One region of the Paenibacillus sp. NPDC093718 genome, then DNA from elsewhere that is predicted to be linked to it. Evidence: riboswitches for the same ligand, from Rfam matches in the RefSeq annotation. Region 1 holds a riboswitch; each other region holds the start of a gene.
The links. Region 1 has a riboswitch for ZMP and ZTP ahead of rpiB (ribose 5-phosphate isomerase B). Riboswitches for the same ligand answer to the same signal wherever they lie in the genome.

Region 1 (5,358 bases):
GGACCCGGCGCTGCATCGCGCCGCCGGGGAGGCGGAGAGCCCGGCGCCGCGCTCGCCGGGCATGAAGTACACGCACTACGCACCGAAGGGTGCGATGTGCGTGGTGCAGGGCCCGCGTGCCGACGCGGTGTCGGCACGCATCGCGGCCGAGCTTGAGGCGGCCGCCCGACGCGGGGAGGTGACCGGCGTGCTGTCGTTCGACGAGCACATCGGTCACTACCGCGCGGACGTTGCCGTCTCGCTCGGCAGCCTGGTCGCGCCGGAGGAAGCGGCCCGCCGGCTGTATGCCGGCCTGCGCCGGTTCGATGACGAAGGCGCAACCTTCATTCTGGCCGAAGCGTGCCCGGAGCAAGGCCTTGGAGCAGCCGTCATGAACCGGCTGCTGAAGGCCGCGGGACACCACATCATCGACGTGAATTGAGCTGCGGCTGAAGGCTTTTGGCATCATTTACCCCTTGTCCGCATATGGTGTACAAGACCATGGGACTTGGGGGAATGGGCATGCTGGAGGCGTCTGTCCAATCGGGACAGCTTGCGGCGATTCTGCTGATGGCGGTTGCACTCGGGTTAGACGCATTTTCGCTTGGAATCGGAGTTGGAATGAGAGGCGGTATGCGCTTAGGCCATATGCTGGGCATCAGCTTCATGATCGCGTTGTTTCACATGCTGATGCCGCTGCTGGGCTTATTTGCCGGCCGCTATGTTGGCATGTTACTGGGCCACGTCACAGGGCTTGCTGCTGGCGGGCTGCTGCTTTTACTGGGCGGGCATATGATGTATAACGCCCTGCGGGGCGGAGAGGGACAGCGAATCCATCCTACCGCATTTTTAGGCATGCTGCTGTTTTCGCTTAGCGTCAGCATCGACTCCTTCTCGGTAGGCGTTTCGCTCGGAATGTTTGTGGATGATGTGCTGTTAATCGTAATTTCCTTCGGGGTCGTGGGCGGTTTGCTGTCCATTCTCGGTTTGCTGCTTGGCCGTCAGGTAAGCAATAAGCTGGGGGAGTACGGTGAAATGCTGGGCGGACTGATTTTGGTCATCTTTGGCATCATGTTTATCTTTTGACGCAATATTTGTTACAATAACCCCAAAGACCTACGAACGGGAGGAATGGGACCGTGAAAAATATATTGTTTGTCTGCACGGGAAATACCTGCCGCAGTCCGATGGCTGAAGGCATGCTGCGCAAGCTTGCCAAACAACGGGGCGTCCCGTTGGAAACGAAGTCCGCCGGTGTCTCGGCCGTGGATGGAATGCCGATGTCCCATCATGCGGAATCCATACTGCGAGACCAGGATATCCAGGAACACTTGGTGTCCAAACCGTTGACCGCGAACCTGGTGGAGTGGGCAGACCTGATTCTGACGCTGACCCAGTCGCATAAGCAGTATGCTATAAGGCAGTTCCCGCACGCCGCAGACAAGATGCACACGCTGAAAGAGTTTGTTGAGGATGACCGCCGGGTGCTGGAGGATCTGCGGGAGCAGGATAGTCTGTATGCCGCGCTTGAGCTGGCCAGATCTCTGGGCCGCGATGTCAGCGACCGTGACCGAGAGCGTCTGATCGAGCTGCGTCAGCGCATCCCAAGCTTCGATATCTCCGATCCTTTCGGGGGCTCGCGGGAGGAATATGAAGCCACGGCCGCAGAGATACGGACGGCGTTGTTCCGTCTTTTGGACAAGCTGGAAGCGGATCGGCATAACTAAGCCTTGCCTTTAGAGATATGAAGCCTGCCATTGGGCTAAAAAGCCACTTGCCTTTCGCATGGTATTGCTTTAAGATGAAGGTGAAAAACAAATGATCCGGTGTAACTGGCGACGAAGTGGATGAAACCACGATGGAGCATCGGAATATACGGCCGGTCGCCTGGGCAAAGAGCATTTGGAGCACAATACGTGCGCCGACTGCTCTTTTTTCGTCTTTTGCGCCCGATTTGGGTTATAATGAAACAAGCTAAAACGCAAAAGCGAACATACGAGGGGGTTTTTCATAGATGAAAATTGCATTGGGTACGGATCATGCCGGCATTCGTCTGAAAGAGGAGATCGTGGAAGTCATTCGGGGTCTTGGCCACGAGGTGGAGGATCTGGGCTGCGGCTGTTCCGATTCCGTGGATTATCCCGATTATGCCCTTCCGGTGTGCGAGAAGGTCGTCTCGGGTGAAGCGGACCGCGGCATTCTGATCTGCGGTACGGGGATCGGCATGAGTATTGCGGCCAATAAGGTGCCGGGCATTCGCTGCGCTTTGACACATGATGTGTTCTCGGCCAAAGCGACGCGCGAGCATAACGACAGCAACGTGATTGCGCTCGGTGAGCGTGTCGTCGGTCCTGGACTTGCTGCCGAAATCGTCAGCGCATGGCTGACTACGGATTTCAGTCATGGCGAGCGCCATGTCGGCCGCGTGAACAAGATCAAGGCCATAGAGGAGCGTTACCTGAAGAATGTATCGCGATAAGTGAACGCGTAATACAGCTGCGGCTATCGTGATATGGGATTGAAGCATCTTCTGTGAAAAAATCATCGGGAGGACTGTGACATGACGGATATCTCCAAGGTTTCCTTGAACGAACAGACAGCGCGTATTGTCCGCGAACTGGCCGAAGCGGCCGTCTTAGGCCCGGGTAAAGTGCTGGTCATCGGAGCCAGCACCAGTGAAGTGGTCGGACGCCGGATCGGTACAGGCGGCGCTCTTGAAACGGCTCAGCAGCTCCTTCAGGGCATTGCCGAGGTTCAAACGGAATTCGGTTTCGCGGTGGTCTATCAATGCTGTGAGCATCTGAACCGTGCGCTTGTCATGGAACGCGAGCTGCTCGAGCGGCTGGGCTTGACGGAAGTGGCGGCAGTTCCCATTCCGGGTGCGGGCGGGTCGATGGCTTCCGCAGCTTACCGCCGCATGAAGGAGCCCTGCCTTGCGGAATCGATTGAAGCCCATGCGGGTGTCGATATCGGCGAGACGCTGATCGGCATGCATTTGCGGAGAGTGGCGGTTCCGTTCCGGCCGACCGAGCGTTATATCGGGGAGGCGCGCGTAACTGCGGCATATACCCGCCCGAAGCTGATTGGCGGAGAGCGTGCGGTGTACCGGCTTGAGCAGACGGATGATTCCACGTTGTGCGATTGATTCGAATGAGAACTCGCTTTTTTAATGATGATTACTTGTAGTTTTAAGTTTGCAAGAAAAAATAACGATTGATTATGGGAGGATATGAACATGATGGAACATTTGCGGAAGAGTGACCCGGCTGTATTGGAAGCGATGGATTTGGAGCTGAAGCGTCAACGCAGCAACATTGAGCTGATTGCCTCTGAGAATATTGTCAGCGAAGCGGTTATGGAAGCAATGGGGACGGTGCTGACGAATAAATATGCGGAAGGCTACCCTGGCAAACGCTATTACGGTGGCTGTGAGCGTGTGGATATCGTGGAAGATATCGCCCGTGACCGCGCCAAAGAATTGTTCGGAGCCGAGCATGCCAACGTTCAGCCTCACTCCGGTGCCCAAGCGAACATGGCGGTATATTTGGCAGCCCTGAAGCCTGGAGATACCGTGCTCGGCATGAACCTGGCCCATGGCGGCCATTTGACTCACGGAAGCCCGGTTAACGCTTCCGGTCTTCTGTACAATTTCGTTGCCTACGGCGTGCAAGAAGACACGTTCCTGATCGATTACGACGAAGTCCGCAAAGCGGCATTCAAGCATCGCCCTCGTCTGATCGTGGCGGGTGCAAGTGCCTATCCTCGCATTATTGATTTTGAAAAGCTTGCAGCCATCGCCAACGACGTAGGCGCGTTGTTCATGGTTGACATGGCTCATATTGCGGGACTTGTTGCGGCTGGTCTTCATCCGAATCCGGTTCCGCATGCCCATTTTGTAACGACAACGACGCATAAGACCCTTCGCGGACCTCGCGGCGGTATGATTCTGTGCAAAAAGGCTTGGGCGCAAGCGATTGATAAAGCGGTATTCCCCGGCTCCCAAGGCGGCCCGCTCATGCATGTGATTGCTTCCAAAGCCGTTGCGCTTGGCGAAGCCTTGGATCCGTCTTTCAAGACGTATGCAGAGAATGTCGTGAAGAACGCGAAAGTGCTGGCCGATACCCTGATCGAGGAAGGCCTGAACATCGTTTCCGGCGGAACTGATAACCACCTGATGCTGGTGGATACCCGTAATCTGGACATCACCGGCAAAGACGCGGAGAAAGTTCTGGACTCCATCGGAATTACCGTGAACAAGAATGCCATCCCGTTTGATCCGACCAGCCCGTTCGTAACGAGCGGTATCCGTATTGGTACCCCTGCGGTTACTTCCCGCGGTATGGATGAGCAAGCGATGGTTACCATCGCGAAAATTATTGCCATGACTTTGAAGCAGCCGAAAGACGAGGCAACGCTTGAAAAAGCAGGCCGTTTGGTGGCTGAGCTTACAGATCAATATCCTCTCTATGCTGAAATGAAATATTAATCACAGTTTCCTTCGCATAAGAAGCCTATGATAAGAGGACCCCGCCTGATGCAGGTGGGGTCCTTTTAGGAGCTATGAACATTCTGGCCAGATTGCTATGCTCTCATTTTCCCAGTCAGGCCCTTTCGCGGTTAGCATCAATATAGGCGAGAATGGAAAACCTAGGTTCAGGGCAGAAGAAGATCCGATTCCGTTATAAGGTCAAAAACTCATGGAATAAAACATGACCCGTGCAGGTGTCAATTGACTAGAGGGAATGATATAATAGACAGGATTTATGGAGCTCACAAATATTTAACGCCCATATTGAAATAACATTTGTACTCAAACCGGAGGGACCAGACATGGGAAAATTGGTGATTTGTGATCACCCGTTGATTCAACACAAACTTACATTTATCCGCGATATGCGGACTAACACAAAAGACTTTCGCGAATTGGTAGACGAAGTCGCGACTTTGATGGCTTATGAAATTACGCGAGAGGTTCCTCTTGAATCGATATCCGTGCAGACGCCGGTCGCTGAAACCCAAGGGAAAGTCATTTCCGGCCGCATGCTCGGCTTGGTTCCGATCCTTCGCGCCGGTCTGGGCATGCTGGACGGAGTTGTCAAGCTGCTTCCAGCGGCAAAGGTAGGGCATGTCGGATTGTTCCGTGACCCCGAAACGCTTCAGCCTGTTGAATATTATACGAAGCTTCCAACCGATGTAACGGAACGGGAATTGATCGTCATTGATCCGATGCTCGCAACGGGCGGATCCGCTATCGCTGCTATCGACGTGCTGAAGAAACGCGGCTGTACCCAGATCAAGATGATGAACCTCGTGGCTGCACCGGAAGGTGTGAAAGCTGTCCATGATGCCCACCCGGACGTGGACATTTATGTTGCTGCT
Region 2 (5,358 bases), on a different contig from region 1:
GGCGCACGTCCTCACGCTCCGCCACCTCCATATCGATTTTGTCCTTGATCTTGTCTAATAACTCCATGAAGCTTTCGGCAGAGAACGGCTTGAGCAAATACTCATCCACGCTGAGCGTAATCGCTTGGCGGGCGTAATCAAATTCGTCATAGCCGGTCAAAATCACGATTTTGCACAGCGGCTGATGCTCCCTTAGCCATGAGGCCAGCTGCAGTCCATCCTGAAAGGGCATACTGATATCGGTAATGACAACATCCGGCTCCAATCGCTCCGCAAGCTCCACGGCCTCTCTCCCGTTCTCCGCCGTTCCCTCGATCGTGAATCCGCAGGCTCCCCACTGGATTTCCTGCACGAGTCCCTCTCTTACGTCGGCTTCATCGTCCACTAACAGCACTTTATACAAGGCAACCCCTCCTGTTCTAATCTGTCAAATTAGTTAAAAGAATCTAATGTGATCTTACCGCGGCCCATCCAAATTGGGAATGCATCATGTTCACGCTGTTTGAGGCAAAAAAAAGAACGAATGCATGGCTCTTGAACAACAGAGTGATTTCTGTTCGTTAAGTCATGATTCGTTCTGAACTCGATTGTATAAAATCCTTACGCCTGAACCGGTATGGAGACGGGATTTGCAGGCTTACTTAACCTTTTAATGCTCAGGTAGTAGGCAATGCCGAGCGGGATGACGGCTCCGAGCCAAGCCAGCGGGTTCGCCAGGCTTGCGCCGAGGAATCCGATTTGCGCGGTCAGGAAGATGGCAGCCAATACCCGCATGATCAGTTCCATGATGCCGGCTACGGTTGGGATAAAGCTCTGTCCCAGTCCCTGCAGCGTGAAGCGGTAGATGAACAACAGCGACAGAAGCAAATAGGTGCTTCCGTTCGATAAGAAATACAGCCTGCTAAGGGACAGCAATTCTTCCTGTCCTTGACCGACAAAGAGGCTGACGGCTGCAGGACCCGCGAATATAACCAGCAACCCCACGGCGATGCTGAATGATCCCGAGACCCATATACATTGTTTAACTCCAAGCTTGATTCGGTCTATGCGATTCGCACCGAAGTTCTGGGCCGCAAAAGTCGCCATCGTAATGCCAAAGGAACTCATGGGCTGCGTAGCGAGCATGTCAATCTTCTGAGCCGCAGTATATGCGGCTACGGCTGTTGCCCCAAGACCGTTAAGCGTAATCTGAAGAATGATGGCACCGATTGCAATGATGGAGGCTTGGAAGCCCATCGGGAAACCGACCCACATATGCCGGCGTATAAATGTCCAATCGATGGACCAATCAGCATTCTTGAACTGCAGAAGCGGAACCTTTTTATGAATGTATAACAAGCAGAGCAGGCAGGAGAACAGCTGCGATACCACCGTGGCAAGCCCTGCTCCGGCTACTCCCATCTTGAATACAAGAATAAATAACAGATCGAGTACGATATTCAGAATGCTTGCGACCACCAAGAATAGAAGCGGCGTCCGGCTGTCCCCAAGCGCTCTGAGCAAGTTCGCCAGCAGGTTGAACAGGACGGCTGCGCCAACACCCCAATTAATGACGATTAAATACGAATAAGCATCATCCAAGATTTCTGCCGGCGTGTTCATCATGACGAGGACAGGTCTCGTGAATATGACACTAACAATGGTCAGAAAAACTGTGAATACAAGGCTAATCCATATACTCGTTCCCACGCTTTTGCGAACGCCCGCGATATCCTTGGCGCCAAAACGCTGCGCCGTTATGATGGATAAACCTGCCGTCAAGCCTTGGGCAAAGCCAATGACAAAAAACAAAATACTGCCCGTCGAGCCAACGGCCGCAAGTGCGTTCACACCAATGGTGCGCCCCACAATCAGGGTATCCGCCATATTATAAAATTGTTGAAAAATATTTCCGATCAAAAGCGGGATCGTAAACATGATGATCAGCTTGATCGGACTTCCTTGCGTCATGTCTCTCATGTAGATTCTCCTATGCCGTCATAAACGTTCCTCTATATATTTATTGATAATATAATGCTATAAACTGTGCCTATAGAGCAGCACCTTGAGAACATTATAATGGGTGAGGGTCGTTTGTATTCTTGTGTATCTTATCATGAAAGAACATAAATTTCTGCATATTTATCATCAAAACCATAACGAAAACAAACCATGAGAATCAGAAAAATTCATCTCCGAATCTAATCCGCGAAATAACTTCAATAAAAAAGATCAACCGGTAATCGGTTGACCTTTTTGGAATCACCACCCTAAGAAATCGGGGAATGATTATGCTTCTTCAACAGCAAGCTTATCCAAAGCCTGCTTCGCACGCGAACGTGCTTCCTCCACTGCGCCGGCGGTTGACAACGCAACTGCGACTCGTCTTCCGACCTTGGTGACCGGTTTCCCAAAAATACGCAGCTGCGTATTTGGAACAGCCAATGCCTGCTCGGCACCGGTAATTGTGTAGTTCTCCAGCTCTCGCGCCGCTTTCAGCGGACGGCTGGCTCCCGGCGTTATCAATTCGATCTCCGGGATCGGAAACCCAAGAATGGCACGGACGTGAAGCGCGAATTCAGATAAATTTTGCGTGACCAGCGTAACCAAGCCGGTATCATGCGGTCGCGGAGACACCTCGCTAAAATACACTTTATCCGCAGCCAGGAACAATTCCACACCAAACAATCCATAACCGCCAAGTTCGTCGGTAATCGTCCTTGCAATATATTTAGCTTCTTCCATTTGCTCTTCGGACATGTTGTGCGGCTGCCAGGATTCGATATAGTCCCCGCTCTCCTGAATATGTCCGATTGGCGCACAGAAGCTTGTTCCATTGACAGAGCGAACAGTCAGAAGCGTGATCTCCGACTGGAACGTAATGAATTCCTCAATGATCACTCTGCCGTTCTGCACGCGGCCGCCTTCCATGGCGATGTTCCAGCAGGACTCGATATCCCCTTCGGAACGGCATACACTCTGGCCTTTGCCCGAGGAACTCATCAGAGGTTTAATCACGCACGGAAAGCCCATGTCCAGGACAGCTTGTTTAAATTCCTCATAAGTATCGGCAAATCGATAGCCCGCAGTAGGCAGCCCCAACCCCTCGGAAGCTAACCGGCGAATCCCTTCACGATCCATCGTCAGCTTCGCAGCTCTGGCCGTAGGAATAACCCGGTACCCCTCTTCCTCCAGCTTAACTAGCTCCGAAGTAGCAAGAGCCTCGATTTCAGGTACGATCAGGTCCGGCTTCTCCTGCTCAATGATTGCGCGTAATTTTTCCCCATCCAGCATATCGATGACATGGCTGTGATCGGCAACATGCATGGCAGGAGCATCGGCATAACGATCGACGGCTACGGTTTCAACACCCAGTCTCTGCGCCTCAATCACGACTTCTTTTCCCAGTTCTCCCGATCCTAGCAGCAATATTTTCTTCGTTTTTAACATCGTTGTCGTATCCCCTTTTCGTAGTTTCAGAGATTTATAGAAGCAGAAAATAATAATAATAATAATAATAAAGAGGTAAGGGAAATAAGCTTCCCTTACCTCTGCCCAGGCGTACGGCCGTCGTCACCTATGTGCTCCCTCATGGTCCCCCATGCTACGCCAGTCACACATAAACCTATACATTGTTATATAAATCATACTGAATCTTCCCGTTAATTGCAATATCACCGTAAGGCCACATTAGAATTTAGACTTCAGCATATCGATTGCATCCTTCAACGATTGTGAAAGCCACTTCTTGGGGTGGATTTATCGCCAAAACGAGAAGTTTCGTTAAAGATCTATCGCTTTAAAGGATTGATGAATGATATGGACCAACATATAATATGGATAAATTCATTCCTGTCAGAAATTTGAAAGGAGACTTGCAGTGCTGCCTTACTCCAACTCTAATCCTGATTTTGCCTTTGAACAAGCCGTATTCGGAATGGCAATGATATCGCTTGATGGTTCGATTCTTAAGGTCAATTCGGCACTAAGTGAACTATTGGGATATTCGCAGCAGGAGTTAACTGCCGGGGCGCCACAAGAAGATAACAGCATCCGCGCCTTATTGAATCAAGTGGTTCGGAACGCGAGTGCTGCACAGGATCATCAGCAATCCATCACCCAGTTTGAATATATTTACCACCATCCATCCGATCGTGAAATATACCTCAGTGTACGTATCAGCGTTAAGCAGGAGCTGAAGCAGAGTCGCGGTGGCTACTTGGTACAGTTTGAAGATCGAACCTTGCTGAGACAACTCATGAAGCAGCTTGAGCTGAAGGAACAGAAGCTGAACGAGAAGGAAAATTCGTTTCTGCAGCTGCTGGAAGGACTTCCACTCTCCGTACTCATAACAAAAAAAAGCATTATCCACTATGTTAATCCTGCGGCGCTCAGACTTGTTAACGCTGCGCATCCCCAAGACGTCTTGGGGATTTCAACAGATGTGATCGTCGACGAATCGTGCCATAACGAGCTTAGCCTGCGAAGGGCAAGGTACACCGAGAGTGGGAATGGAGAGCTCGGAAGCTTCAATTATCTAATACGCTGTCTGGACGGACAAAAGAAGATGGTCGCCGGGTTCACGTTAATCATCAATTATGAAGGCGAGAAAGCGGCGGTCGGGATTTTCAAAGACATCACAGAGCAGCTGATGGAAGAGAATCGTGTGATGCAATCCGAGAAGCTGACCACCGCCGGCCAGTTGGCCGCCGGCATTGCCCATGAAATTCGAAATCCCTTAACTTCGATTAACGGATTCGTAAAATTGCTGCGATCTGCGGAACGCAGCAACGAGCTCTATTTTGAAATCATTGAATCGGAACTCAAACGCATCGAGCTCATAGTCAATGAACTCCTGGTGCTCTCGAAACCGCAGAGCGTTCATGTCAGCGGACCCATCGACGTGTCTGCCATTATGGAACAGATCATTACGCTTATGAAGGTTCAAGCAGCCCTCAAAAATATCGAGATCATCCCTCATTATCCGATGGCACCCGTCTTCGTCCAGGGTGAAGTAAACCAGCTCAAGCAAGTGTTCATCAATCTGCTGAAAAACGCAATGGAAGCGATGAATCAAGGCGGAACCATTACCCTGGACATTTTGCACAACGCTCAAGAGGTTCAAATCATCGTGCAGGACGAAGGGATTGGAATGACGCAGGAGCAAATCCAATCCCTGGGACAGCCCTTTGTTACGACCAAAGACACCGGGACGGGACTCGGACTGATGATTACCAAGAACATTATTCATAATCATGGCGGTACGATGAACGTCGAGAGCATACCCGATCATGGGACAACCTTTACGATCCATTTACCGGCTTTATAACGCATACATATAACGGAGGAAAAGGCATGGACAATCAGGAACCAAAAACA
Region 3 (5,358 bases), on a different contig from region 1:
AGCTGAAGCTGAAGCGTCGAAAACACTTCATTTTCATCCAAACGGCTGTAGTCGGTTACGGCCAGACTTGCCGTCGTGTTTATTTTTCTAATGGAGCTCATGACTTTGTTGATCTGTTTAACGTCGCAGTCCCCCGCCTTGTTAAGGATGATCATATCCGCGAAGCTGATTTGTCCCCGCAGGGTACGCACCAGTTCACGACTGGATGCAAAGAAGCTGTTGTACTCGAGAAATTTGCCGCAGTCGGCCAAGGCAATTTTGCGCTGGATCGAGATTCGATCAGCCAGGGACGGATCCTGCAGATCCTCAAGAATCTGTTCAGGATTCGCCACGCCGGTCGTTTCGATGAATATGAGATCCGGCTTCTGATCTAATAGGGTTTGTAATGCTTGACCCAGCTCGTCTCGCCTGGTGCAGCAGATACATCCGTCGAGCAGTTTCTCAATCGGAAGATCGGGGATTTGGCCGGAAACCGTATCGCCATCCACATCTTGTTCGCCCATCTCATTCATAAGCACAGCGGTTCTCCACTGCCGCTTGGCGGCATATTCTAGCAGTCTGAGCAGCAGCGTGGTTTTGCCGCTCCCCAAAAATCCGCTAATCAGTACAACGGGTATCTTGTTCATTTATTTGTTACCTCCTTGGTCTCGTTATCATTCGAATACAGCTCGTCAAACTCCGCGACGGAGTCCAGATTCGTGAAAATGTAAGGGGATGCCGGCTGTTCGATCGGCTGAATCTGCTCCGCCTGAATTTGCAGAGTCTCTTTACCATTCAAGGTGGCGACCTGGATCGTGCCATCAATCTGGACCCACGTATCATTAGTGAACGACGCAGCATTCGTGCCGCGCACAAGAACCCCGAACGGTACGGCGTCTGCCGTGCAGCACATCACGAGGAATCGGCTGACGGCAAAGGTATCCTCATTCATATGTACGTCGCGGAAGACGAAACCTTGCACCGTGATGGTTTTTCCTTGAAAATGCTCTTTGTACATATCCATAGCCCCGACGGTTTCTGAGAAAATGTCCGGTTCTACCTTAATGACGGGCAGTGTATATAAGCGCTTGGCAAGCTCTGCAAACTCCACACTATAGATGTCCTTGGCAACGAATCGTTCGTTCAATGCGATGTCTGCTGCTGCTCCTTGATCAATGCCGGGTAATCGCTTATTTGTGCCTGAAAAGGCGGAAGTGTTGCGGTCTTCGGTTTTACGCCGTACATCGGGATTCGGATAGGTGTAGATCATTCCTTTTTTGGCTGCCATATCGCTGCCCAGGGCCTGGTCCGGCAGGAGCAGGCCAAACAGCAGCGGCACTGTGAATAACCCGTATACCGTTACGTTTTTGACAAGGCCGGTAGGCAGGGGGTGCTCGCAATCACACACCTCTCCGGAATCGCCCGCAAGGGAATGCCACATCATCCCGAATGCAATGAACAACAACGGAACCGGGCAGAGAAGCAGCAGGGTCTGCATATGAGGCGCTAGGTAATATTCGAGCGAATCTGAAGCATTCAGATGCATGATATAAGCGGCGAGAGCCGCAACAAGCAGCGACCGGAGCGTATAGTGAATCCGTATCCTCAAACTGGACTTCATCCTCCCAATCACCTCCAATCTCAAGCGGATACCTGATGATCCTAAACGGTCCCGGTAATCTCGTTTGGTATTTCGTCAATCTTTCATCCTTAGGCAGCTATCCACCCAAAAGAGCGTTGACGGCTACAGAGCCGATAAAGACAAGCGTCATCACCAGCAGGCTTAAACCAATTACGAATTTGGTCTTGAAGGTAGCCGACAGCATGAGCAAGCTTTTGAAATCCAGCATCGGGCCGAGCACGAGGAAGGATACGAGCGGACCTACGGTAAAGGTGTGAGTGAACGCCGATGCCACAAAGGCATCCGAAGTCGAGCAAAGGGACAGAATGAAAGCAAACCCCATCATGAACAGGTAAGAAGCGGTGGGACCGTTCCCCAATGCCAGCAGCTCTTCTCTAGGGATGAAGGATTGGATGCAGGCTGTCAGGAATGCGCCAAGAACCAGGTATTTGCCCATTTCGATCAATTCGTCTCCGGCGTGGACAAACAGGCTTCTCCAAGTTTTGGGATGCTCGTGCAGCTTGCGTTCACCAATGGCGGAATCTTGTTCGGTAAACTCTTGTAAGGAACGCTTGAGCGGGTTGTTTTTTGAAAAAACATAGACGAGCAAACCTACCGTTACCGCGACTGCAAAAGCCAGTCCCATCCGGCCGATCGTTACTTCGGGATGCGAACGGAAGGCCATGATCGTTGCAGCGAACACAATGGGGTTCAGGATAGGTCCGCTGAGAATAAAGGTTACAGCGATGTAGGCAGGCATCCCCTTAAGCATCAGCCTTCGGACGACCGGAATCATCCCGCATTCACAGATGGGAAACACGATCCCCAACATGGAAGCGAACAGGACGCCGATGACCGGATTTTTGGGCGTGATCCGACGCACCCACTGTTCTTTAACAAACATTTGTAAGAGGGACGAAATTAGCACCCCAAGCAGCACAAAAGGAAGCGCCTCAAGGAAAATGCCCGTAAAAACCGTTTTTACCTGCTGTATGTCACGGCTTGATATTAGACTTGAATCGTTCTGCAGCCATATCGTCAAGACCGGTATCACGAAGACAAGCGGAATCATGAAGGGCAGCATTTTGAAGATTACCGGATATTTCATTCGGGCCTCCTGGAGCGAATTGTTCTTAGGACATTCTATGCTTGTACCATCGGCAACATACTAGATTCTTGCAAATTAATCAAAAAGATTACGATTTGATACGTCAACTTCATGAACGGTAGCGCGAAGTCCAAAGTCGTGGTATATTTAAAAAAAGTTATCTGTGTGTTACTGGCGTAGCTTGGGGTACCAAGAGGGAGCACATAGGATCATATGCCGTACGCCTGGGCAAGAGGTAAGGAGACGATTAGTCGCCTTGCCTCTTTATGTTTTTAATACAATGGCGAAGGAGCGGATTAGCATGAGTAAGGAACCCGTAATTTTGGATGGAAAAAAGGTATCCGATGATATTAAGGCAAAGCTGGCGGTGAAGGTACAGGAATTGAAGCAGCACGGGATAACGCCTTGTTTGGCAACGATTCTAGTTGGCGATGATCCAGCTTCGGCGACCTATGTGCGGATGAAGGGAAATGCTTGCGAGCGGCTTGGCATCATATCCAAGAAAGTGGTGCTGGAGACATCGACCTCGACTGAGGAGCTGATCGCCGCGATACAAGAGCTGAACGAGGATCCGAATGTCCACGGTATTCTGCTGCAGCATCCGGTGCCGCATCATATCGATGAACGGGCGGCTTTTGATGCCATTGCCATTGAAAAAGATGTGGATGGAGTAACCACGCTCGGTTTCTCGCAAAATGCGTTTGGTTTTGCCGATTATCCGTCTTGTACGCCTGCCGCGATTATTGCGATTATGGATTATTATGATCTGCCGATCGAAGGGAAGCATGCCGTGGTGGTCGGACGCAGTCCGATTCTGGGTAAGCCGGTATCGATGATGCTGCTCAATCGCAATGCTACCGTTACGATCTGCCACTCGAGAACCAAGAACCTCGGGGAGCTTGTGTCCCAGGCGGATATCGTGGTTGCGGCCGTAGGCAAGCCTAATTTCATTCAAGGGCACTGGATTAAGCCGGGAGCCGTTGTATTGGATGCCGGCTACAATAAAGGGAATATCGGCGACTGCGATTATGAAGCCTGCGCGAAGGTGGCATCTGCGATTACACCGGTACCGGCTGGTGTCGGCCCCGTTACGATTGCTACATTGCTGAAGCATACCGTCGAATCGGCCGAGCGAACCGTGCAAGCCTAAAGGAAAGCCATAGACCATTTGCATATGAATTAAGGGTGCGCCCATGAAGAATCCCCTTCGAATCGTTTCATTTCTAGTAAGAGTCTGGAACATGGAAAAGATATGGCTCATGCAATGATAGGCTTGGAGTCTCCATTTCACGGATCCCTGGACGTCATGGTATAGTTAGGAAAAAGCGAAAACGAAGGGGAGAGATTCATGCACAAACGAAACATGATCAATTGTGCTGCCCAACTAGGAGCTGTGGAGGACAATCTGTTCGTTGCAGCGCCGCAAGCGGCTCCCGGGAGCACCGAATGAAGAACACGATTGCAGATATTGCCAAAAAAGCCGGAGTTGCCAAAAGCACGGTCTCCCGTTTCTTAAACGGAGGTTCCGTCAGCAATGTAACACGCCAAAAAATTGAGCTGGTCATTCAGGAAACCGGCTATATTCCGAATTCGTTTGCACAGAGCTTGAAAGCGAAGAAAACCAGCATGATCGGCACCATTGTACCGCGTCTGGATTCATTCTCAGCATCGCAGACCGTTGCCGGCATGGATGAAGAATTAAGGAAACACGGTTATCAGCTTCTCATAATCAATGCAAGCCAGGACTTATCCAGGGAGATTGAAGCGCTGTATGATCTCGCTAGGCAAAAAATATCTGGCATTATTTTATTTGCCACTCAAGTGACGGAAACCCATCTTGCCGCGATTAAAGAGATCGGCATCCCTGTCATCCTGTTAGGACAGCAGCATAAGGATGTTCACAGCATGATTTATAACGACTATGCCGCAGGCTATGACATGGGCCGATATGTGCTGTCCAAGGGACATCGCCATATTGCCTATATCGGGGTGACGGAACAAGACGTTGCTGTCGGAGTTCAGCGGAAGGAAGGGTTTCTGAAAGCAGTAAGCGAGGATAGTGAGGCGGAAGCGGATCTCTATGAGAGCGGATTTAAGATGTCGGATGGTGTAAAGACCGCATGGTCCATTTTTGAGTCGAACCGAACGCTGCCAACTGCCGTGGTCTGCGCTACTGACAACATCGCGTTAGGCGTTATGAAAGCGGCTAATATGAAGGGCATTCAAATTCCTAACGAACTCTCCGTCACCGGATTTGGCGGATACGACGTAACCGAGGTGATTCATCCTGGATTGACAACGGTTAAATATGGATATTCCCAAGCGGGCCATCTCGCCGCTCAGCATATAATGAAGCTGGTCAACGACGAGCCTGTGAATATCCTGACGGTCATGAGTTGCGATATGATTCATCGGGAAAGCGTTGACAATCTAAAATAGGTATTCTATACTGAAAAAACGGAACCGGTTCCAATACTGCCTTTGATAGGTATTGGAGCTGAGTTCATTATTTTTACTCCTGATTGGAACCGGTTCCACTACAGGTGGATTAGGCAGATGTTCACGCATAGCATGATCAGTTTGATTTTTTAGTAAGCCCATTTATAAGGAGAAGAGATATGGACAGAGAACTGAAATACCGACGCCTGGA

Region 2: another riboswitch for ZMP and ZTP. It lies ahead of purT (phosphoribosylglycinamide formyltransferase 2); the one in region 1 lies ahead of rpiB (ribose 5-phosphate isomerase B).
Region 3: another riboswitch for ZMP and ZTP. It lies ahead of ACQKPA_RS00725 (bifunctional 5,10-methylenetetrahydrofolate dehydrogenase/5,10-methenyltetrahydrofolate cyclohydrolase); the one in region 1 lies ahead of rpiB (ribose 5-phosphate isomerase B).

What each region holds. Positions count from the first base shown of each region.
Region 1 covers NZ_JBNNUS010000004.1:159,013-164,370, reverse strand. Annotated here, with positions in the region: gene ACQKPA_RS13675 (L-threonylcarbamoyladenylate synthase) at 1-421, shown strand, start outside; gene ACQKPA_RS13670 (manganese efflux pump MntP family protein) at 502-1,065, shown strand; gene ACQKPA_RS13665 (low molecular weight protein arginine phosphatase) at 1,119-1,706, shown strand; ZMP/ZTP riboswitch at 1,798-1,879, shown strand; gene rpiB (ribose 5-phosphate isomerase B) at 1,994-2,458, shown strand; gene ACQKPA_RS13655 (TIGR01440 family protein) at 2,540-3,124, shown strand; gene glyA (serine hydroxymethyltransferase) at 3,215-4,465, shown strand; gene upp (uracil phosphoribosyltransferase) at 4,810-5,358, shown strand, end outside.
Region 2 covers NZ_JBNNUS010000014.1:130,394-135,751, forward strand. Annotated here, with positions in the region: gene ACQKPA_RS29905 (response regulator) at 1-403, opposite strand, end outside; gene ACQKPA_RS29910 (MATE family efflux transporter) at 601-1,959, opposite strand; gene purT (phosphoribosylglycinamide formyltransferase 2) at 2,269-3,429, opposite strand; ZMP/ZTP riboswitch at 3,526-3,606, opposite strand; gene ACQKPA_RS29920 (ATP-binding protein) at 3,860-5,308, shown strand; gene ACQKPA_RS29925 (hypothetical protein) at 5,335-5,358, shown strand, end outside.
Region 3 covers NZ_JBNNUS010000001.1:145,172-150,529, reverse strand. Annotated here, with positions in the region: gene ACQKPA_RS00740 (CobW family GTP-binding protein) at 1-626, opposite strand, end outside; gene ACQKPA_RS00735 (TIGR03943 family putative permease subunit) at 623-1,600, opposite strand; gene ACQKPA_RS00730 (permease) at 1,698-2,708, opposite strand; ZMP/ZTP riboswitch at 2,866-2,945, shown strand; gene ACQKPA_RS00725 (bifunctional 5,10-methylenetetrahydrofolate dehydrogenase/5,10-methenyltetrahydrofolate cyclohydrolase) at 3,010-3,858, shown strand; gene ACQKPA_RS00720 (LacI family DNA-binding transcriptional regulator) at 4,155-5,147, shown strand; gene ACQKPA_RS00715 (glycoside hydrolase family 32 protein) at 5,327-5,358, shown strand, end outside.